Regions from separate parts of the Brevibacillus aydinogluensis genome, predicted to be linked through region 3. Evidence: riboswitches for the same ligand, from Rfam matches in the RefSeq annotation. Region 3 holds a riboswitch; each other region holds the start of a gene.
What was found. Region 3 has a riboswitch for S-adenosylmethionine ahead of Q7F15_RS18635 (homocysteine synthase). Riboswitches for the same ligand answer to the same signal wherever they lie in the genome.

Region 1 (7,448 bases), 480 kb from region 3:
CCATAAAAAATTCACCCCTTAAAGTAACATCGGTTATCCCAAGGGGTTTTTCCAATGTCTACTTTAAGGGGTGCACTCTATTTCATATCGGGGCTGTTTATTTCACTCAATTCTCCACCGCCACGATCGCATCCAGCGCGATGCGCGCTTCTGCCTCAATCGCTTTGGCCGTGGTCTCCGTATGAGGGTTGTACGTTTCCAACAGATCAGCGTCGGCGTACCCATCGATCGCCAGGATGGAACCGGCACGCATGCCTCGGAGCGCAGCAATCACGAACAGGGCCGCATTCTCCATCTCCACGGCCAGCACGCCCGCCTGTTGGTACAGCTTGTGCGGAAACTCCACCACGCCGCTGTAAAACATGTCCATCGTCAGTGTCACGCCCTCGGCCACATGGAGTCCCGTATCGCGCTTCGCGGCTGCGGCGGCCAGCGCATCGACGACGCGGCGGTCGGCCACGGCCGGGAAACCCGGCGGCACCAATTGGCTGGTCAGTCCGTCCCGGCGGACAGCCGCCGTGCTGATCACCAGGCTGCCGGGTTCGATCGTTTTTTGGTAGGAACCGGCCGTTCCGACACGGATGATGGTCTTCACGCCGCCTTTGGCCAGCTCTTCAAAGCAGACGGCCGCCCCCGGCGAGCCGACGCCGTGGCTGACGACGGCCACCGCCGTGCCGTTCCACGTTCCCGCATAACTGTGGTATTCCCGGTTTTCCCCGATCGCCTTGCTCTCGTCCAGCAGGGCGGCAATGCGGGCTGCCCGCTTCGGATCGCCGCAGACGATCGCGCGCTTTGGCAGGTTTTCCGGATCAACTTTCAGATTGGGCAGCATCATCAATCAAACTCCTTTTTCTCCCATTCGTCTTCCGGAATCGGCAGGGCTTCGCCGGAGAAACGCTCTTCGCGAAACGGGTCTCCGTTCAGATGAAAACCGTTTTGCTCCCAGAAGCCAGGGTTGTTTTCGTTCAAGAATTCGATTCCGCGCAGCCATTTCACGCTCTTCCAAAAGTAGAGGTGCGGCACGATCAGCCTTAGCGGCCAACCGTGCTTGTCCGTCAGCGGCGCTCCGTCAAAGGAGTGGGCCAGCAGCACGTCGTCTCGTTCCAGGTCGGCCAGCGCCGCGTTTGCCGTATAGCCGTAATCGCCGTGCAGCATCACATACCTGCCCCGCGGTGTGACACCGGCTGCTGCCAGGAAGTCGCGGAAACGAACGCCGGTAAACCGGTTGTCAAACCGGGACCAGCGGGTGACGCAGTGAATGTCACAGGTGATCGTCGTCTGCGGCATCGCCATGATGTCGGCATACGAGAGCGTTACCTCCCGATCGACTTCCCCGAAGACCCGCAGCGTCCACGTCTCCAGGTCGTAGACAGGCACCTCCCCCTCATGCAGGATCGGAAACCGCTCCGTCAGCACCTGTCCCGGCGGCAGCCGCCGAGCCAGGGCCGGATCGACCGCGGGCACCCTCATCCGTTTGATCCGCTCTGCCTTGTTCATCTTCCCGTTTCCTCCCAGGTCAGTCCGTCTTTTGTCTAGCGAGCACTCTGCTGGCTGGCGGTGCTTGCGGCTGTGCCCTTGTCCTTGAGGAAGAACATCGCCGCAATCGTCAGTACATAGGGCAGCATCGCGGTAAACTGCGTCGGCAGCGAAAAGCCCTGCAGCCGGATACTGAGCGCGTCCATCAATCCGAACAGCAGGCTGGAGGCGAGAATGCCCAACGGGTGAGACTGCCCCAACATCATTGCCACCAGCGCGATAAAGCCGCGCCCCGCCGTCATGCCTTCGGTAAACATGGTCACCTGCCCAAGCGATAACTGGGCCCCGGCCATGCCGCAGAGAACGCCGCACAACACCACGGCCAGCACCTGCAGGCGCGTCACCTTCAGGCCAAGGCTGCGGGCCGCTACCGGATTCATCCCGGCCGCCAGCACACGGAAGCCGGTCACGGTGTGGGCAAAGAACAGGTGCAGCAGCACCGCCGCCAAAAAGGCCGCGTAGACCAGCGGCGAATGCCCCGACAGGATGTCCCCCAGCACGGGGATGTCTGCCACCCAGGGAATCCGCCACTGCGGCAGCCCGGCCATGTCCTTGTCGTAAAACGCCCCTTTCACGCCGAAGACGGCGCGCAGCGCAAACGTGGTCAACCCCAGCGCGAGGAAATTGATCGCCACGCCGACGATGATTTCATTTGCCTTCAGTCCGATCGTCATGTAGGCAAACAACAGCGAAAACAGCACGGTGACGGCGGCGGCAAACAGCACAGCCAGCGGCAGGCTGCCGGTAAAGTGATTGCCGACGATGGCGGAAAACGCTCCGACCAGCACCAGCCCCTCCAGCCCGACGTTGAAGATGCCCACCCGGGCGCACAGCGCGCCGCCCAGTGCCGCCAGGAGGATCGGAGTCACCATCCGGATGGTGGAACTGACAAGTGCTCCATCAAACAACTCCATGCGACTCCCTCCTCTTGCTCTTGCGGTTTTTCCACCAGTCATGACTGATTTTGGCGGAGATAAACAGAATCAGCACGGCCTGGATGACGCTGGCCAACTCCAGCGGTACCTCGGTGTTGCGCTCCACGCCCATCGCACCCGTCTGCAGGGCGGCCAGCAGTATCGAGGTAAACACGACGCCGATCGGGTGGCAATTGGCCAGCAGCGTGGCCATCAGGCCCGTCCAGGCATACCCGGGGACGGTCAACGCGCCGTCGACGTACCGGTAATGCGCCCCCAGCACTTCCACGGTGCCGGCCAGCCCGGCCAATCCTCCGCTGGCAAACATCGCCACAAGCATCACCCGATCCTTGTCAATCCCGCCGTATTGGGCAAACAACGGATTGTGTCCGAGCATCTTCACCTCGTAGCCAAACGGGGTGAACCGGACGATCCAGAACAACGCCAGAGCAGCAGCCAACGCCATCAGAAAGCCGGCGTGTACGCTCATGCCGGCAAACAGCTTGGGCAGCCAGACGCTCTTTTCCAGCATGGACGTCTGAGCCAGCGCTGCCGAGCCTGTCTTGTCCTGAAACGGTTCACTCACCAAATACCCGGCAAACAGGACGGCGATGTAGTTGAGCAGCAGAGTGGTGATGAGCAGTTGGACGCGAAACTTCGCCTCCATGTACCCGGCCAAAAGCGACCAGAGACCGCCTGCGGTCACACCGGCCGCCAGCGCGGCCAGCATTTTCACCAGTCCGGGACCGGGCAGGTACAGTCCGACCAGCGTCGCGCAGATCGCCCCCAGCACCATCTGCCCCTCGGCGCCCAGATTAAACACCCCGGCGCGAAACGCCAGCGACAGCCCCAGCCCGATCAGCATTATCGGGGTGGACCGGGCCAATGTGGAGGCAAAGGAGTAGTAGCTCCCAAACGCTCCTTTCCACATCTGCTGGTAGGTATCCAGGATCGATTCGCCTACCGCGCTGATGACGACTGCTCCCGTCAACAAGCCGATCACCACCGCCAACAGCGGCTGGACCAGCGGTTTACACAGCTTTTTGACCGCTTCCATGGATGCTTCCTCCTGCCATCAACACGCTGATTTTCTCTTCCGTCGCCTCCGACCGCTTCAGTTCGCCGACGATTCGTCCCTTGTACATGACCAGAATTCTGTCAGACAGCGCCAGAATCTCCGACAGCTCCGACGAGACGAGCAGGATTCCATCGCCGCTGTTTCGCTTTTCGATCAGCGCCTGGTGGATGTGTTCCATAGCCCCGATGTCCACGCCGCGCGTCGGCTCGGCAGCGACCAACAGCGGCGTCTGTTGCCCCAGCTCGCGGGCGACGATCAGTTTTTGCAGATTGCCGCCGGACAGGTTGCCCGCCTGCTCCTGCAGGTGCCGGGAACCGGTCTTAATGGCAAAACGCTCCACCCACTGCTCCACCACGCGGCGAAACGCGTCCCGCAAAATGACGCCGCGACGGCTGAACGCCGGTTTGCGCTGGTAGCCCATCAAGGCGTTTTCCTCCACGCTCTCCTGCTTGGCCGTTCCCCACAGGTAGCGGTCTTCCGGGACATGGGCCACTCCCGCTTCACGTATGGCTGCCACAGGACGGTTGGTGACGTCCTTTCCGCCCAGCAGCACCCTGCCCGCCGTGACCGGCCGCAGTCCGGTGATGGCTTGCAGCAGCTCCGACTGGCCGTTGCCCGAGACCCCGGCGATTCCGACGATTTCCCCGTGGTGCACGGTAAATGTAACGCTGTCCACGATCGTCTGCCGGTCGGAAACGGTCAGGTTTTCCACCTGCAGGAGGGGCCTGCCGTCCAGGCTCACCCGCTCACTCAACGGCTGCAGGTCACGGCCCACCATCAGCCGGGCCAGTTCGTCCACGCTGGTCTCCTGCCGGGAAACGGTCCCGGTCACCCGGCCGCCGCGCAGCACGGTGATTCGGTCGGCCACCTCCATCACTTCCTTGAGCTTGTGCGTGATCAGGATGACGCTCTTGCCGCTCTCCGCCAGGTGGCGAATCGTCTGCAGCAGTTCCTTTACCTCCAGCGGTGTCAGGACAGCGGTCGGCTCGTCCAGTACGATGATGTCCGCTCCCTGGTACAGCACCTTGAGAATTTCCACGCGCTGCTGCTCCCCGACCGAGCATTGCGATACACGGGCGGTCACGTCAATCGGGATGCGGTAGCGCTCACTGAGGGCCCGCACCGCCTCCACCGCATCCTTGCGCCGGAACAGGCCGGCACGCTGCGGTTCATAGCCGATGACGATGTTCTCCATTACGCTGAAATCGGGAAACAGCATGAAGTGCTGGTGCACCATCCCGATGCCGTGTCGGATCGCGTCGTCGGGGCCGCGAAAGACCACCGGGCGGCCGTTTAGCACGATCTCCCCGGACGTCGGCTGTTCCATGCCGTACAGCATCCGCATCAACGTGGTTTTGCCGGCGCCGTTCTCCCCGACGATGGCGTGGACCTCGCCAGCCCCCAGCGTGAACGATACGTTGTCGTTGGCCGTAAAATCGCCGTATCTTTTCGTCATGTTGCGCATTTCCAGACGGTACGTCATCCCGCTCTTCCCTCCTTTTTCCTGTTGGTCCCATTCAACAGGAAACCGACTACCGCAGTAGTCGGTCGCCGTCTCGTTTACTGCTGCAGCGGATCGGGCACCTTGCGCGTACCCGCCACGATCTCATCCCTGATCGCTTTCACCTTGTTGATGACCTCCTCACCGATGAACGGATGCAGGGGCGTCTCGCTTTCGCGCGTGACGTAGGTGACGCCGACGCCGTCTTCCTTCAGGCCGTACGTCTGCACGCCCGGTTTCAAGCTGCCGTTTACAAACGCCTTTACCGTTTCATAGGCGGCCGTGTCGGTCCCTTTCAACTGGGACAGGACGATGTGTTCCGGATCGATGCCGGTGCGGTCGACGTCCTGGCCGGAGGTGTAGAAGCCCTTTTCCTTGGCTGCTTCAAACACGCCAAGGTCGCCGACAGCAGCAGCTCCGTAGACAAAGTCTGCTCCCTTGTTTGCCTGCAGCAGGGCCAGCTCCTTGGCTTTCGCCGGGTCATTAAAGCTGCCGACGTAGTTGACGAAGACCTCTGCGTTCGGATTGGTCGCCTTCAGTCCCTCCTGGAAGCCGACCGTCCACTTTTTCAAAAGCGGAATGTCCATCGCCGCGACGATCCCCACCTTGTTGGTCTTGGTCGCCAGGCCGGCAGCTGCTCCCATCAGATAGGAGGCTTCATGTTCGCGAAATACCACGCTGCTGACATTGGGCAAGTCCACGACAGTATCGATGATGGCAAACACGCGGTCCGGGTTTTCCGCCGCCACTTTTTTCAGCGCATCCTCCGATTCAAACGACGACGTAATGATCAAATCGTATTGCTCGGACACGGCCGCGCGGATGTTCTCCTCGATGGCGAAATGGTCGGTCGACTCGATGGTTTTGACGTCGACACCAAATTCCTGCGCCGCTTTCTTGGCACCCTCGTCCATCTGCTGGAAAAACGGGTTGACCCCGATCTTCTCCGGCAAGATCAGCGCGACCCGCTTCTTCTCGGCGCCTTCATGGCCGCCGGCTTGTCCCTCCGGTGCACCGCCTCCCGCCGCACATCCGGCCAACAGTACGGCAAACGTCGTCAATGCCAACAGGTACTTTTTCATGCTGTTCTCTCCTATCTAGTAAAAAAGTTTTTTACTCCCATACCGGTAATTTACGGGTTTTTTTCGAAAGTTTCAAGGCAAAACACGAATATTTTAGTAAACATACACCATAAACGTTCGATATATTCCCCCTTTTCCCAGGAAGGCGCACCTGATGATGGTATGAAAAAAACTCTTCCTAGAGGAAGAGTTTGCCAAGTTGCGCCAACCTCTTCCTCATCTGTCAAAACCCGAGGGTTTTGCAGGAATTGGCACCTTTCTGTACCGGGGTACAGTGGTTGCCGGGCTTCATCGGGCCAGTCCCTCCGCCTCTCTTGATAAGGTAAGGTGAATCCGCTATCCAGTTGTAATGTCTCTAATTCTAGCAAAAGGTTCTTACATTGCAAATGATTTTTTTGTCATTTCAAAACATTATGTTTGTTGGTCTCGAAACGACTGCTGCAATCTGCGCGACAGCGCGTTCAGTTCGCCCAGTTCTTCCGTGATTTCCCGCACCTTTTGATGCTGATTTTCCGCCGTGGCAAACAGCTCTTCCAGATTGGCCACCGATTGTTCCGTCACAGCCGTAATCGTCGACATCTCGGCGGCCACTTCACCGGAGCGCAGCTTTACCCTGTCCATGCTGGAGCGCACGTGCTCGACGGCCTGCAGGAACGATTCCATTCCGGCCCGAACCGTCTCGATCGAGGTGACAGTCTGGACGGCCAGCTCCTGTCCCTTGGCCACCGACGATTCCCCGTTGCTCATGTGGCGCACGGCGTTTTCGCTCTCCTTGTGCAGCGACTGCAGGATTTCGGCAATCTCCTGGGTAGCGGTAGCGCTTTGTTCGGCCAGTTTTCGCACCTCGTCGGCCACCACGGCAAAGCCGCGTCCGTGTTCCCCGGCCCGGGCCGATTCGATCGCCGCGTTGAGCGCCAGCAGGTTGGTCTGGGTCGCAATCTGGTTGATCGTCTGCACGATCTCCTCCACCCGGTTGGCCTGCCGATTCAGCTCGCGGATGGTGGACGAGGCCACATTGACCGCCTGCACGATCTGCTCCATCTGATGCGACAGCTCGTTCATCATGCCGATGCTCTCGGTGAGGCGGCGGTTGTTCTGATCGGCCTCCGCCTTCATCGCGTTGGCCTGTTCGTTGACCGCCACGATCTCGTGGTCGATCGACTGGACTTCCTCCTCGATCTTCACCGTGGAGTTGGCCTGCGCCTCCATCCCCGTGGCCACTTCGCGGAACGCAACCATCATCTCGTCCGTGTTCCGCTTGGTCGTCTCCGCGTGCTCATGCACGTGCTCCGACGTGCGGTCCAACTGTTCCGTCACCATGCGGATGTGGCCCAAAA
Region 2 (7,448 bases), 1.3 Mb from region 3:
AAGTAGCACCTGTTCACCATTGAAAAGAAAAGCCGACGTCCTGTCACAACAGGAACGTCGGCTTTTTTGACGGGTGTATTTTCGTCAACAGGCGATTACATCTCTTCCGGCGCGGCGATTCCGAGCAGGCGCAGCCCCTCTTTCAACACTGTCACCACGGCGGCGACCAATTGCAGACGGGTCGTCTTGACGTCTGCTTCTTCCGCCAGGATGCGGACATTGGCGTAGAACTTGTTGAACGCCTGCGCCAGGTCGATGACGTATTTGCCGATCTGCGACGGGTCAAACTGCTCCCGCGCCCGGTCGATCACTTCCGGGAAGCTGTTCAGCAGCGTGATGACCGCCCAGGCTTCCTTGCTGTCCAGGGCGCCTTCGGGCAGCGTCACCTCGCTGATCGGCACGTACTCGCCCTTGCGCAGCAGCGAGCAGGCGCGGGCGTGCGTGTACTGGACGTACGGACCGGTCTCGCCTTCAAACGTAAGCATTTCCTCCCAGGAGAAATTGATGTCGTTCAGGCGGTAGTTTTTCAGGTCGTGGAAGATGACCGCACCAACCCCAACCTGTCTAGCCACCTCTTCCTTGTTTTCCAGCGACGGATTTTTCTCCCGGATCACGTTCAGCACGTCTTCGATGGCCTGAGCCAGCACTTCTTCCAGCAGGACCACTTTTCCTTTGCGGGTGGACATTTTCTTGCCGTCCTTGAGCATCATGCCAAACGGGATGTGGTACATTTCCTTGGCCCATTCAAAGCCCATCTTTTCCAGCACTTTGAACAGCTGCTGGAAGTGGAGGCGCTGCTCGTTGCCCACGACGTAGAGGGCCTTGGCAAAGTCGTACGTCTCATTCCGATACAGGGCGGCTGCCAGGTCGCGGGTGGCGTACAGAGTGGCACCGTCCGATTTTTTGATCAGGCACGGCGGCATGTCATACTCGTCCAGATTGACCACCAGGGCGCCCTCAGATTCGGTCAACAGCCCTTGTTCCTCCAGCATGGCGACGACGCGGTCCATCTTGTCGTTGTAGAACGCCTCGCCGTGGAACGAGTCAAATCGAACGCCCATGAGGTCGTAGATTTTCATGAATTCTTTCAGCGACTCGTCGCGGAACCACTGCCAGAGGCGGCGCGCTTCCTCGTCTCCGTCCTCCAGCTTTTTGAACCACTCGCGTCCCTGATCTTCCAGCGACGGGTCTTTTTCTGCCTCTTCGTGGAAGCGGACGTAGAGCTGGAGCAGCTCCTTGATCGGCTCGGCTTTTACTTTTTCTTCGTCACCCCACAGCTTGTAGGCGACGATCAGCTTGCCAAACTGCGTCCCCCAGTCGCCCAGGTGGTTGATGCGGATCGGACGGTAGCCGTGTTTTTCCAAGATGTTGGCGATCGCGTTGCCGATTACGGTGGAGCGCAGGTGGCCCATGGAGAACGGCTTGGCGATATTGGGAGAGGAGAGGTCAATCGGCACATTGCGCCCTTTACCGATGTCGCGGCTGCCGTATGCGCTGCCCTGCGTCAGGATCGTGCCGATTACGTCGCGGGCGACGCTTTGCTGATCGAGGAACAGGTTGAGGTACGGACCGACCGCCTTGACTTCGCGGATCGGCGTACCGCTAACCTCGCCGGCCAGTTCGGAGGCGATCAGCGGCGGCGCTTTGCGAAGCGCCTTGGCCAGTTGGAAGCAGGGGAAGGCGATATCCCCCATGCTGGGATTGGGTGGCGTTTCCAGCATGTCGTATACGGTTTCGGCGGTAAATTGGTCCGCGCCGAGGCGGGTGAGTGCTGCGGCAATGATGCTGGCCGCTTGATGCTTATAGCTCATGGAATTCTCCTTTCGGTCTGGAATCTAAAAAATAGAAAAACCTCTGCGTCTCATCAGGGAAGAGACGAGAGGTTGTACTCCCGCGGTGCCACTCTTGTTGCTCTCGCCTCCCGCACGGGAAAAGGCGAAAGCCGCTTTGCCTGCGGTAACGGGCAGACCCGGCGTGCCCTACGCAATCCGGCTGTCCGGACCTTCAGGACGCGTCTCCGAGGTGCGCTTCCCCGCGTCAGTTTGCACCGGGCTCCCACCGTCCCCGGCTCGCTTCTGCTTTCTGACGGAGTACTCTCCTCTTCAGCGACAACGATATTCTTCTAGCATTATAGCGGCATCTCCTGCGGGATGCAACTCACTCTTCCGGTTTTTTCAGCAAATCGTCCAAATCGTGGAACAGGTCCCGCGTCAGCCGTTCCTTGTCGTCGGCCGACTGCCACTGCCGCTTGTACTGGGCCAGCTTGGCGAGCAGCGATCGTTCTGCTTCGGCCGCTTCCTTAAGATCGTGGTTTTCACTGGGATCAAACGGCATCAGCCGCTCATCCGTCCCGCTGCGCAGATAGGGAGAGCGCCAGTGATCGGGAAAGCGATAGGGCTGGTCGCCAAACAGAATGCCCAGCACGTCGTCCGATTCCAGCGGGAGGAAGTGGTCGTATTCGTCCCGCCTGCCTCCTTCAAACAGGTTGAGATGCGTAAACGAATAACGCAGGTAGTGCTGCCCCGTCGCTTGATTCTTGACGATTGAATATGTCTCAAAATCCGTGTGCTCCAACTCTTTCACCGTCTCCAGGCGAGAGAGGAATTCCTGTCGGTTACAGGGTACCAATTGATCCACAGCGGTTCGCTCCTTTGTACGGAATCGCTTTTCATCATAGCAAAAACGGACAGCGGCTGACAACGAACCAGCATCAGGCGCAAACGTCCCGCAGGGAACGGCAGGCGGACAGGGTTGTCCAGCGAAAAAAGAGCCTAGGTTTAGCTAGGCTCCTTGTTGATGTACGCACTCGTTTAGTTGCAGTCGTTCGAACACCCGACGATGACCAACAGGATAAACAGAACGAGCACAATTGCGAACGTGTCACCGAAAAAGCCGGAACCGCAGTAGGAAGTACTCATTGTTGTTTCCCCTCCTTTCCGTATGCTTTAGTCTATACACGAATGTGCCGGTTGTTGTGGGCGAATGACCAGCTCGCAAAAAATGGGCGGGGGCAGTCTGGAGAAAATAGACAAATTCTACATTGACGCGAGGAAAAGGGGGTGTTAAGATACATTCAAACATCGTTACCGTTTGACAAAACTGCATAACAGACAGTGACGACTCTTATCCAGAGAGGTTGAGGGACTGGCCCAATGAAGCCTCGGCAACCGGATTACCAGGTGCCAATTCCAGCAAAGCGTGTGCTTTGAAAGATAAGAGGATGGTCATGCGTGTATGTTTCGCGGACAAATCCTCTTCTTGTTGCACACAGAAGAGGATTTTTTATTGTACACGGACCAATGCGTGTGAGTTTGGAAGAAAAGGAGTTTGCCCCATGAAAATAAGTCTTCGTGAACAGCTTTACCGGAAAATTCTGATTCTGGACGGTGCGATGGGGACGATGCTGCAACAGGCCAGCCTGACTGCTGATGATTTTGGCGGTGAGGCCTACGAAGGCTGTAACGAGCTGCTCAATCTCACCCGTCCTGACGTGATCCGCTCCATTCATGAAAAATACCTGGAGGCGGGTGCGGACATCGTGGAGACCAACACGTTTGGTGCCACCTCGATCGTCCTGGCCGAGTACGACGTGGCAGACAAAGATCTGGAGATCAACATCGCTGCAGCCCGGCTGGCACGGGAAGCGGCTGATGCCTATTCCACCCCGGAGTGGCCGCGTTACGTCGCAGGCTCGATGGGGCCGACGACCAAGACGCTGTCTCTGACGGGAGGCGTCACCTTTGAAGAGCTGGTGGAAGCGTACTACCGGCAGGCGAAAGGGCTGCTGATCGGCGGCGTGGATGCGCTGCTTTTGGAGACCTCGCAGGACACCTTAAACGTCAAGGCCGGCGGCATCGGCATTCGCCGGGCGTTCGCGGAGCTGGGCAGGGAAGTGCCGGTGATGATCTCCGGCACGATTGAGCCGATGGGCACGACCCTGGCCGGGCAAACCATCGAAGCGTTTTACGTCTCGTTGGAGCATCTGAAGCCGATTACCATTGGTCTGAACTGCGCCACCGGGCCGGAGTTCATGCGTGACCATCTGCGCACGCTGGCGAATTTGGCCCAGTGCGGGGTGAGCTGTTATCCCAACGCCGGCCTGCCGGATGAAAACGGCCATTACCACGAGACGCCGAACGGACTGGCCGCCAAGATGCGGGCGTTTGCCGAGCAGGGCTGGCTCAACGTCGCCGGAGGATGCTGCGGCACGACGCCGGAGCATATCCGCGCGCTGGCGGAAGCATTGAAGGACTGCAAGCCCCGTGTCCCGGCCGGACAGCCGGTCAGCGCCGTGTCGGGGATCGAGGTCGTCTACGCGGAAGCAGACAATCGGCCGCTGCTTGTCGGAGAGAGGAGCAACGTGATCGGGTCGAAAAAATTCCGCGACCTGATCGCGGCCGGGAAGTACGAGGAAGCGTCCGACATCGCCCGCGCCCAGGTAAAGCGGGGGGCACAGATCATTGACATCTGTCTCGCCGACCCGGACCGGGATGAGTACGGGGACATGGAGAAGTTCCTGCAGTTTGTCATCAAAAAAGTGAAAGCGCCGCTGATGATCGACTCCACCGACGTGCGCGTCATGGAACTTGGACTGCGGTACTCGCAGGGCAAGGCGATTCTCAACTCGATCAACCTGGAAGACGGGCTGGAGCGGTTTGAACAGGTGGCGCCGCTGATTCACAAGTACGGCGCGGCTGTGGTCGTCGGCACGATCGACGAGACCGGCATGGCAGTCACCCGGGAACGGAAGCTGGAAGTGGCCAAACGCGCCTACGATCTGCTGGTCAATCGATTCGGGGTTAACCCGCGCGACATCATTTTCGATCCGCTGGTCTTTCCGGTGGGCACCGGCGACGAGCAGTACATCGGCTCCGCCCGCGAGACGGTGGAAGGCCTCCGCCTGATCAAGGAGGCGATGCCGGAGTGCAAGACGATTCTCGGCATCAGCAACGTCTCGTTCGGGCTGCCGGCGGCCGGACGGGAGGTGCTGAACGCCGTCTTCCTTTACCATACGACTCTGGCCGGACTTGATTACGCCATCGTCAATACCGAGAAGCTGGAACGCTACGCCTCCATTCCGGAAGAGGAGCGGCGATTGGCAGAGGCGCTCCTGTTTGAGACCAACGACGAGACGCTGGCCGCCTTTACCGAGTTTTACCGGCAGAAGAAAAAGGAAGTACGCGTGGAAGCGTCGTCGCTCACGCTGGAAGAGCGTCTGGCCCGTTACGTGGTGGAAGGCTCCAAGGACGGGCTGATGGACGACCTGAAGCTGGCGCTGGAGAAATACACGCCGCTGGAAATCATCAACGGTCCGCTGATGGCCGGGATGGAAGAGGTAGGCCGGCTGTTCAACGACAACCAACTGATCGTCGCGGAAGTGCTGCAGAGCGCCGAAGTGATGAAGGCCTCCGTATCGTTCCTGGAACCTTACATGGAAAAGACGGAGACGGCCACCAAAGGGAAAATTTTGCTGGCGACGGTAAAAGGGGACGTGCATGACATCGGCAAGAACCTGGTGGAGATCATCCTCGCCAACAACGGGTACGAAGTGGTCAACCTGGGCATCAAGGTGCCGCCGGAGCAGCTGATTGCCGCCTGCCGTGAAGAGCAGCCAGACGCGATCGGCCTGTCGGGCCTGCTGGTCAAGTCGGCGCAGCAGATGGTGATTACCGCCCAGGACCTGCGGGCAGCCGGGATTGACGTGCCGCTGTTGGTAGGCGGCGCGGCCCTGACCCGCAAGTTTACCTCCAACCGGATCGCGCCGGAGTACAAGGGAATCGTGCTGTACGCCAAGGACGCGATGGATGGGCTCGACCTGGTCAACCGCCTGCAGGACCCCGTGGAACGGGAAAAGCTGCGTGCGGCTCAGCAGGCAGCGGAAGAGGAAGCGTCGACGACGAAGCAGGCCGAAACAGCGGCGTCATCGCTCAAGCCGAAGCGCTCCGCCGTCAACCGCACCGTGCCCGTTCACGTGCCGCCCGACTGCGAGCGGCATGTGCTGCGCCACTATCCGATCAGCCATCTGCAGCCCTACCTCAACCTGCGGATGCTGCTCGGCAAGCATCTCGGCGTCCGCGGCAACGTGGAGAAACTGCTGGAGACCGGAGATGAAAAAGTGACCGGGCTGTATCAGCTGGTGCAGGAGCTGCTGGCGGAAGCCAATCAGGACGGCACGATCACGGCGCACGGGATGTATCAGTTTTTCCCCGCCCAGGCGGATGGCGACGACATCCTCGTCTACGATCCGCGCGACCACAGCCGTCTGCTGGAGCGCTTCCACTTCCCTCGTCAGCAGGAGGAACCGTATCTCTGTCTGTCTGACTTCCTCAGGCCAGTAGAGAGCGGCGAGATGGATTACGTCGGGTTTTTGGCCGTGACGGCCGGCTCCGGCATCCGCGAGCGCTCCGCCCTGTTGAAAGAGCGGGGGGACTACCTCCGTTCCCACGTCCTGCAGGCGCTGGCGCTGGAATTGGCGGAAGCCTTCGCGGAGCGGCTGCACCACGTGATGCGGGACGTCTGGGGCTTCCCCGATCCGGCGGAGATGACCATGCTGGAGCGGTTTGGTGCCCGTTATCAGGGGATTCGCGTCTCGTTCGGTTACCCGGCCTGCCCCAACCTGGAGGATCAGGCCAAGCTGTTCCGTTTATTGAAACCGGAGGACATTGGCATCCAGCTTACGGAAGGGTTCATGATGGAGCCGGAAGCCTCCGTCTCGGCGATGGTCTTCGCCCATCCGGAGGCGCGGTATTTCAACGCCGGCCCGTCCGCGTTCGACCTGTAGACCGATAGACTTTTCACAGAGCAATGGGAGAGAAGGGATGGATTTGACAGCCAAAAAAGATTTGCGCGAATATTTGCGAGACCACCTGCTGGTCGGGGATGGGGCGATGGCGACCCAGTTGTACCGTTCGGGGGTGCCGGTGGGCGTCAGTTTTGAGGAACTGTGCCTGACTAATCCGCGCCTGGTGTACGACGTGCACAAGGCGTATTACGAGGCAGGAGCGCGCTTAATGGAAACCAACACGTTCGGCGCCAATCGGGACGCGCTCGCCCGTTACGGGCTGGAGCACAAGGTGACGCGCATCAACCGCGTCGCCGTCACAATCGCCCGGGAGGCGGCACAGGACGACGCCTATGTCGTCGGCAGCATCGGCTCCATCATCGCCGGACGGGTGCGGAAAAAAGTGCTGGACGAGTACCGCGATCAGTTTGAAGAGCAGGCGATCGCGCTGCTGCACGCCGGAGTGGACGGCTTGATTCTGGAAACGTTTCTCGACCTGGAGGAACTGCTGCTCGCGATTGACGTGATCCGCCCGCTCACCGGCCTGCCGCTGATTTGCCAGTTGGCGACGCTGGACGTGGGACGGACCCGTGACGGCTATACGCTGACGGAGGCGTTTTCCCAGCTGCAAAAGGCGGGGGCGGACATCATCGGTCTCAACTGTCGG
Region 3 (7,448 bases):
CTTACGTTTCCATATGAATCTAGCTGATCAAGATAAACCGAAACATCACAACTACTATTCGTAGCCCACACACCTGCATTTGCACTTCCAGATTTTAGTGTGAATGTTTCGTTAATCACATAAGTACCATATTGCGAAACGAAGAATCGGCTCCAATCTTTCGCAATTTCTTGAATACCTATAGACTCTTGAATTTTATTTGTTTTCTGGCTAAGACTTTCTGATGCAACAACAGGATTAACAAGGGATGAAAGTGCAAGGCCTAGGGACGCAACGGTAAAAAGCATTTTCTTCATTCTCCCAACTCCTCATACATTATTTGGAATTTAATCCAGGTACATTGTACCCTATCTTTTACATTTTTTGAATGCGGTTCAATATATTGTCAATAACAGAAAGTTTTGGTGGTATTCTATTGAAGATTTAGGAGGATTTTTCATTCAAGTAGAGAATTGTTAGTTTTTGCAAATACTTTCAGCTTTCATCCAGCGAGTGTTTATGATACGGAGGATTATATGAAAAAAATCTCGTTTCTCGATGGATTACGTGGGACAGCTGCAGTGGTCGTGGTCATCTCTCATTTTGTGCAGGTATTTTACCCTTCTCTTTTCACCTTGCGTCCTGAAATGATGCATAACCAGTTTGAAGCATGGTTAAGCAAAACACCATTCAATCTCTTCTATAACGGAAACTTTTCCGTTTGTATTTTTTTTGTATTAAGTGGATTCGTATTAAGCTATAAATATTGGGAAACGAGAAGGGTAGATGTCGTCATAGAAAGCACGGTGAAACGATACTTTCGGCTTGTACTGCCTGTGTTTTTCTCTATTTTATTGGTATACATCATCCTTCTTCTAAACGGATTTTCTCTTGAAACAGTCTCGCCCATCACGTATACAGATATGACAACACATTACCATGCGCTTAGCCATGATTTTGTCACCATGGTTCGCACTGCATTTTTCGACACGTTCTTTCTCGGCAACGCTGACTATAATCCTGTTTTATGGACCATGAATTACGAACTGATCGGGTCGTATCTCATTTTTGCAATGTTGATTGTGTGCAGAGATACTCCTTACCGCTACGTAGCCTATCTCTTGCTGATCTACATGTTGCGTCATTCCTACTATCTTGCATTTGTGTTAGGCCTGCTTCTCTGCGATGTATATCACAATCACCAGCGTACGCTGCACGTGTTTCAAAAACCTTATATACCTTTACTAACAGGGATTTTGGGGTTGTATATGGGATCTTATCCTTACATCGATACATCCAATACCATATACGCATTACTCGACGTCTCTTTTATGGGATATGATCCGATGAAGTTTAACCATGTTTGGGGTGCTTTTTTCCTCATGATCGCAATCTTGGCTTCTACTGGTATTCAAAAGATCTTATCCTCCCCCATCTGCGTGTTTTTGGGAAACATCTCATTTTCGCTGTACCTGTTGCATTTTACGATCTTATGTTCTGTGTCTGGTTATATTTTTTCTCTGTTGAACGGCAGTTTCTCCTATAATGTCAGTGTATGTATCAGCTTTCTCCTGTCCTTCCCGCTTATGATGGTTGGTTCATATCTTATGTACAGATATATAGACACAACGTCGATATTCTGGGCGAAAAAGTTTTATCTAACTCTTTTCCGGAAGCAAGTAAAGCCGCCCCGTGTAAAAAAAGCATATGTTCAGGATAATTCCCTCTTATAGGTATGTGGTCTGCAAACGCCCGAAAGAAAGCATTCGGGCGTTTTTCATTACAGCCGCCGTGATTCAGGACAAAAAGCAATCACAACAAATCCCCTTGACTTACCCGGAAATTCTTATTGACCAAACCCGGCGGCCCCCCTATAATACCAAGTAAGCACAATTTGCAAAATCTTTCGATTTCATCAAGAGCGGCGGAGGGACAGGCCCAATGAAGCCCGGCAACCGGCAAGCATCCTGCTTGCATGGTGCCAATTCCTGCAGAATCCCGGATTCTGAGAGATGAAACGGCCGCTTGATTCGGAATGACCGAAGCCTTCTTTCTCTCCGGAAGAAGGCTTCGCTTTTTATCCATTCATTTTCATGCAGGAAAAAGGAGAGATGACCATGTCGGATCAACGTCAGTGGAAGCCGGAAACCATTGCGCTGCACGGTGGACAGTCGCCTGACCCGGTGACGGGCTCGCGCGCGGTGCCGATTTATCAGACGACTTCGTACGTGTTTCGCGATACGGAGCACGCCGCCAACCTGTTCGGGTTGAAAGAGGCGGGCAACATCTACACGCGTATCATGAACCCGACCCAGGACGTGTTTGAACAGCGGGTCGCCCTGCTGGAAGGCGGTGTCGGGGCGCTGGCCACTTCCTCCGGGCAGGCGGCGATTACCTTTGCCATCCTCAACATCGCCCAGGCCGGAGACGAAATCGTCGCCTCCACCAGCCTGTACGGCGGCACCTACAACCTGTTCTACCACACGCTGCCGCGGTTCGGCGTCACCGTTCACTTCGTGGACCAGTCCAATCCGGACAATTTCCGATCCAAAATCAACGAAAAGACAAAAGCGCTGTTCGTCGAAACGATCGGCAACCCGCGCATAGACGTAGCCGACATCGAGGCGATTGCCGCGGTCGCTCACGAATACGGAATTCCGCTGATCGTAGACAACACCTTTGCCACCCCGATCCTCTGCCGTCCGTTTGACCACGGGGCCGATATCGTCGTGCACTCCACCACCAAGTTCATTGGCGGACACGGCACGGCCATCGGCGGCATCATCGTTGACTCCGGCAAGTTCGACTGGAGCAGCGGCAAGTTTCCCGGCCTGACCACGCCCGACCCGAGCTACCACGGCATCGTCTACACGGAAGCGTTCGGCCCGCTGGCGTACATCGTCAAGGCCCGGGTTCAACTGCAGCGGGATATCGGGGCAGCTGTCGCGCCGTTCAACGCCTTTTTGTTCCTGCAGGGGCTGGAAACGCTGCATCTGCGCATGGAGCGGCACAGTGAAAACGCTCTGGCCGTCGCCCGTTATCTGCAGGCACATCCCGCCGTGGAGTGGGTCAGCTATCCGGGATTGGAGAGCGATCCGCACTACCGCCTGGCGCAAAAGTACCTGCCAAAAGGTGCCGGAGCCATCCTCACGTTTGGCGTGCGCGGCGGCGTCGCCGAAGGGAAAAAGCTGATCGAGTCGGTCAAGCTGTTCTCCCATCTGGCCAACGTCGGCGATTCCAAGTCGCTCATCATCCATCCGGCCAGCACCACCCACCAGCAGTTGACGGAAGCGGAACAGCTCGCTGCCGGCGTCACCCCGGGCCTAATTCGCCTTTCCATCGGGACGGAGGCGATCGACGACATCATCGCCGATCTGGAGCAGGCGCTGAAGCAGGCGGTACCCCAGCAGGTTGGCTAAGGTACGAGACAGGTCAACGCACGGGCGCCCGTCGCGCGCAAAGCGTCCAAGGATGGCGAGCGTCCGCGTTCGTTTGCATCAAACAGCGAAGGGAGTTCCCCTTCGCTGTTTTTCTATTGCAGGACGCCGGATTTTCCACATTCGGGCGCAAGATTACATCATGGTGATATCGGGATTCTCCTTCTCTCTATTGCCTTCGCCAGTCATACACGTCATTGTTTAAAAGATTTAACGAATGACCGTTAATAACAACAGTGTGATCGTCCTTCCATTCAATAGATGCTGTATCAACGCGATACTCCCAATAGATATTGCGTTTTTCCCCTGTACTTGTTACCAGTTCACCCCTGATCGCTGTAGAAACAGTAGCGCCGCCGTCAACAAGGTATAGTTTGATGACGTATTCATTTGAAGGCGAAGCCGATTCCTTGATGAATGTCCCTTCTGGAAGATTGGACATCGAGAAAAAGAAATGGTACACGACGATGCCAACAAGAGCAGCAATCAAAATCAAGACGACCAAAGCCACGAAAAGCACTTTCTTTATCCGCAAAGCACCAGCCCCTTTACCTATTATTTATTGAATTACGTTTTGTCGGGATTTTCGGCTCGCTCGTTTCCCTGCGATTTTATCAAACCCCAAAAATTTTATGAAGATTTGGCAAAATAAGGTGTCGCGCTGTATAATACCTTCCATACTGGAACTACCGGTGCCCTATTTTCCGATAAAGGAGACGTCCGCATGATCCATCGTCCTTTGGACACATTGCTGGAAAGCATCAACCGCGTCATTGTCGGCAAGGCGCCGCAAATCCGGCTGCTTGTGACGGCTCTATTGGCCCGCGGCCACGTGCTCCTGGAGGACCTGCCCGGCATGGGCAAGACCGTGTTGGCCAAAACGCTCGCCCAGGCGATCGGCGGTACCTACAACCGGGTGCAGTTTACCGCTGACCTGCTGCCTTCAGACGTGGTCGGGCTGCACGTGTTCAACCAGCGGACCGGCGAGTTCGAGCTGCGTCGGGGACCGGTATTCGCCGACGTGCTTCTGGCTGACGAGATCAACCGGGCCACGCCGCGAACGCAATCCGGCCTGTTGGAATGCATGGAAGAACGGCAGGTAACCATCGAAGGGGTGACACTCCCCCTGCCGCCGACGCTGTTGGTGATCGCCACGCAAAACCCGATCGAATCAGAGGGAACCTATCCGCTTCCGGAAGCGCAGCTGGACCGCTTCTTGTTCCGCCTGTCGCTTGGCTACGGCAGCAGGGAAGACGCCCGGGAGATCCTGCGGCGGTTCCGGACAGGCTCACCGCTGGAGCAGGTGAAGCCGGTGATCACCGTCGACGAGATCGCTGCCATGCAGCGGGACGTGACAGCGGTGCACGTCAGCCCCGCCGTGGAGGAGTACATCATCGATCTGACGGCAGCCACCCGTCACCACCGCTCCGTGGAAACGGGTCTCAGCCCCCGCGCCATGATCGCTCTGCTGCGCTCGGCGCAGGCGTCCGCTTACCTGGACGGGCGCACCTACGTCCTGCCTGACGATGTCAAAGCCGTGTTTCCCGCTTTGGCCGTCCACCGCATCCGCCTGTCAATGGAAGCGGAACTGCACGTGACGGAGCAGGAAGTGATCGACGACATCCTCAAAAGCGTGGCGGCTCCGGTCGAAGAAGGCGTGTGATCCACACATGAGCACGAGACAGGTGTATCACGTCTTGGGGTTTCTCTGCCTGCTGTTTGCCCTGTTTTCGGGCAGCCGCTTTCTCTGGCTGTTTGGCGGCTTCTACTTTTTCATGACGCTGGTTCACCGCTGGTGGCGGGCCAATCTGCCGCGCTGGGTTCGGCTGGAGTGGAATGCTGACCTGCGCCGGGTGATGCAGGGGATGCCCGTCACCATCCGTTTCACGCTGCACAACCGCTCCTGGCTGCCGCTGCCCGGCACGGTGATCTCTCTGTCCTTTCCCAAACACGTGACAGTCGAGGGAGCGGATGAGGTGACAGCAAACAGACAGCGCTGTACAGCTCGCTTCCGCTTGGACCTGCCGCTGAGGACAAGCGCGGAACGCACGTTTACGATCACCCCGCACAAGCGCGGCCTGGTGTGGCTGACGGAAGCCCAGGCGGACACGCTCTCTGTGTTTGGCGAGGAACAGGACCCGATTTCGCTCCCGCTGTCGTTTTCCCTCCTGGTCTATCCGCTGCCCTTGGCGCTGCCTCCGCTGTTGGCGGCGGCAATCGAGCCTGACGGCGGCAAGCTCACGCGCAGACGCCGGGAGGAGGATGTCACGTTTTTTCGCGGCGTGCGCGGTTATGTGCCGGGAGACCGGTTAAAGCACATCCACTGGAAAGCCAGCGCGAAAACCGGCGCGCTGCAGACGCGGCTGTTTGAGCCGACCGCCCGCCCCAGCTGGAAGGTGGTGGGACACATTCTGCCGTCCTACGAACCGCTGCTGCAGCGGAACAATGAACCGGCGAACGAGCGGGTCATCTCCGCTCTTGCCGCGCTCTCGGTTCTCTGCCGCCGCCAATCGCTGTCCTGCGACATGTTCCTGACCGTGAAACAGCGCGGCCGGGAGCAGTTCCACCTCCCTCCCGGCAGCGGCAAGGCGCACCACATCCAGGTCATGACCCAACTCGCCCGCCTGCATCAGTACCTGCCGACTTCGCTGGCGGCCGCATTGCGGCGGTTGGAACACGGCGTCACCCGTGACACGATCCTGATCGTCACCCCGCGTCTGGACGAGCCAGCAGTAGAAGCAGTCAAACGGCTGGTGCGGCGCGGTCACAACGTCATGGTGCTGGACGTGTCGCAGGAGCAGCCGGTCCTGCGCCGGCACGAGTCCGCCCGCGCCCAGGCGAGGAAGGAGGTCTTTTCATGACGTGGTCCATGTTGGGACGCAGGATGCTGGTGTTCTGGATGGAAGCGCTGCTGACGGCCTCCGTGCTGATGCTGTTCCAGTGGCTGCCGGCCCAGCCGGAAAGCATGATCGGCTTTGTCCTGTTCGCCGTGCTCCTGCTCTCTCTGGGAAGCTGGCTGCACCAGGGAGGAGGACGCCATCTCCTGCTCCACCTGCTGCTGTATCCGCTGGTGGCTTCCGTCGGCGGTTTGTGTTTTGCCGCGTTCGGCTCCTGGCTGCTCGCCCTGCTTTTGGCCGCCCTCTTTTACTCGCGCATCCATACAGCAGCATCAAATCCGTGTACGCCTGTCCACCTGCGCAACCACTTTGTGCTGGCGCTGATCATCTGCTTGTTCCAGCTGGTAGTGGCCGGTCTGTTCGGCGCTCTGACCGCCCCGCAGACGTATGACGTTCGGGCGTATTACGCAATCCTGGCCTTCGTGCTCGCCAGCTACCTCTTCACCTGCTGGGGAGAGCACCTGACCCGTGAACAGCCAGGCGGCAGTGCCGCGCCAATCTCCCTGGCGGCCGCCATAGGCGGTCAACTGCTGGCAACTCGGCTGCTGCTGGTGGCGGGATACATCCTCGCAGGCAGCGGCCTGCTCTGGCTCCTGGCATGGCTCTGGGGGCTGGTCAAAGGACCGCTGGGAGACGGTCTGTACCAGTTGACCAGTCCGCTCCTGCAGGGAACGGCTTCGCTGTTTGGCAAGCTGGCGGACGTCCTGAATGGAAACGGCCGCGTCAACGAGCCGTTCAACAACGAAATGGATGTCCCCGAACTGCCTCAGGAGGAGTTTGCTCCGACCGGTGACGAGACGCTGTTTTCGCAGGTGGCGCCTTACCTGATTGCATTCGGCTCGGCGCTGGCCCTCGCCAAGCTGGCACAGTACATCTGGGAACGGCGCTACCGGCACGTCGGCGGCACGGCTGTCTCCCCTGCTTCGGCTGATACCATCTTGCGTCCGGTCGACGAAGACGCATCAAGCGACGACGATCCCCTCTGGGAGCAGGATGCGTTGGTGCGCAGCCCGGCCGGTCCCATCGACGATCCGGTGCGGTACGCGTACTACCGGTTTCTTCAGCACATGGCCAAAGCGGGGCTGCGGATCGAACGGCACGAGACCAGCCACGAATACTTGCGGCGCATCCGCTC

Region 1: linked by a shared signal. The riboswitch ahead of Q7F15_RS00620 (BMP family lipoprotein) and the one ahead of Q7F15_RS18635 (homocysteine synthase) in region 3 are both predicted to bind S-adenosylmethionine.
Region 2: linked by a shared signal. The riboswitch ahead of metH (methionine synthase) and the one ahead of Q7F15_RS18635 (homocysteine synthase) in region 3 are both predicted to bind S-adenosylmethionine.

Annotation. Positions count from the first base shown of each region.
Region 1 covers NZ_OY569118.1:130,944-138,391, reverse strand. The annotation lists gene Q7F15_RS00650 (helix-turn-helix domain-containing protein) at 1-4, opposite strand, end outside; gene Q7F15_RS00645 (nucleoside phosphorylase) at 107-832, opposite strand; gene Q7F15_RS00640 (sulfite oxidase-like oxidoreductase) at 835-1,497, opposite strand; gene Q7F15_RS00635 (ABC transporter permease) at 1,533-2,450, opposite strand; gene Q7F15_RS00630 (ABC transporter permease) at 2,437-3,507, opposite strand; gene Q7F15_RS00625 (ABC transporter ATP-binding protein) at 3,482-5,011, opposite strand; gene Q7F15_RS00620 (BMP family lipoprotein) at 5,089-6,111, opposite strand; SAM riboswitch class I at 6,325-6,435, opposite strand; gene Q7F15_RS00615 (methyl-accepting chemotaxis protein) at 6,523-7,448, opposite strand, start outside.
Region 2 covers NZ_OY569118.1:2,488,480-2,495,927, reverse strand. The annotation lists gene Q7F15_RS12295 (hypothetical protein) at 1-6, shown strand, start outside; gene argS (arginine--tRNA ligase) at 96-1,811, opposite strand; gene Q7F15_RS12285 (hypothetical protein) at 2,158-2,637, opposite strand; gene Q7F15_RS12280 (YjcZ family sporulation protein) at 2,811-2,918, opposite strand; SAM riboswitch class I at 3,121-3,219, shown strand; gene metH (methionine synthase) at 3,335-6,781, shown strand; gene Q7F15_RS12270 (bifunctional homocysteine S-methyltransferase/methylenetetrahydrofolate reductase) at 6,819-7,448, shown strand, end outside.
Region 3 covers NZ_OY569118.1:3,758,954-3,766,401, forward strand. The annotation lists gene Q7F15_RS18625 (hypothetical protein) at 1-296, opposite strand, end outside; gene Q7F15_RS18630 (acyltransferase family protein) at 516-1,712, shown strand; SAM riboswitch class I at 1,889-1,998, shown strand; gene Q7F15_RS18635 (homocysteine synthase) at 2,097-3,398, shown strand; gene Q7F15_RS18640 (DUF5412 domain-containing protein) at 3,586-3,927, opposite strand; gene Q7F15_RS18645 (AAA family ATPase) at 4,141-5,079, shown strand; gene Q7F15_RS18650 (DUF58 domain-containing protein) at 5,087-6,277, shown strand; gene Q7F15_RS18655 (DUF4129 domain-containing protein) at 6,274-7,448, shown strand, end outside.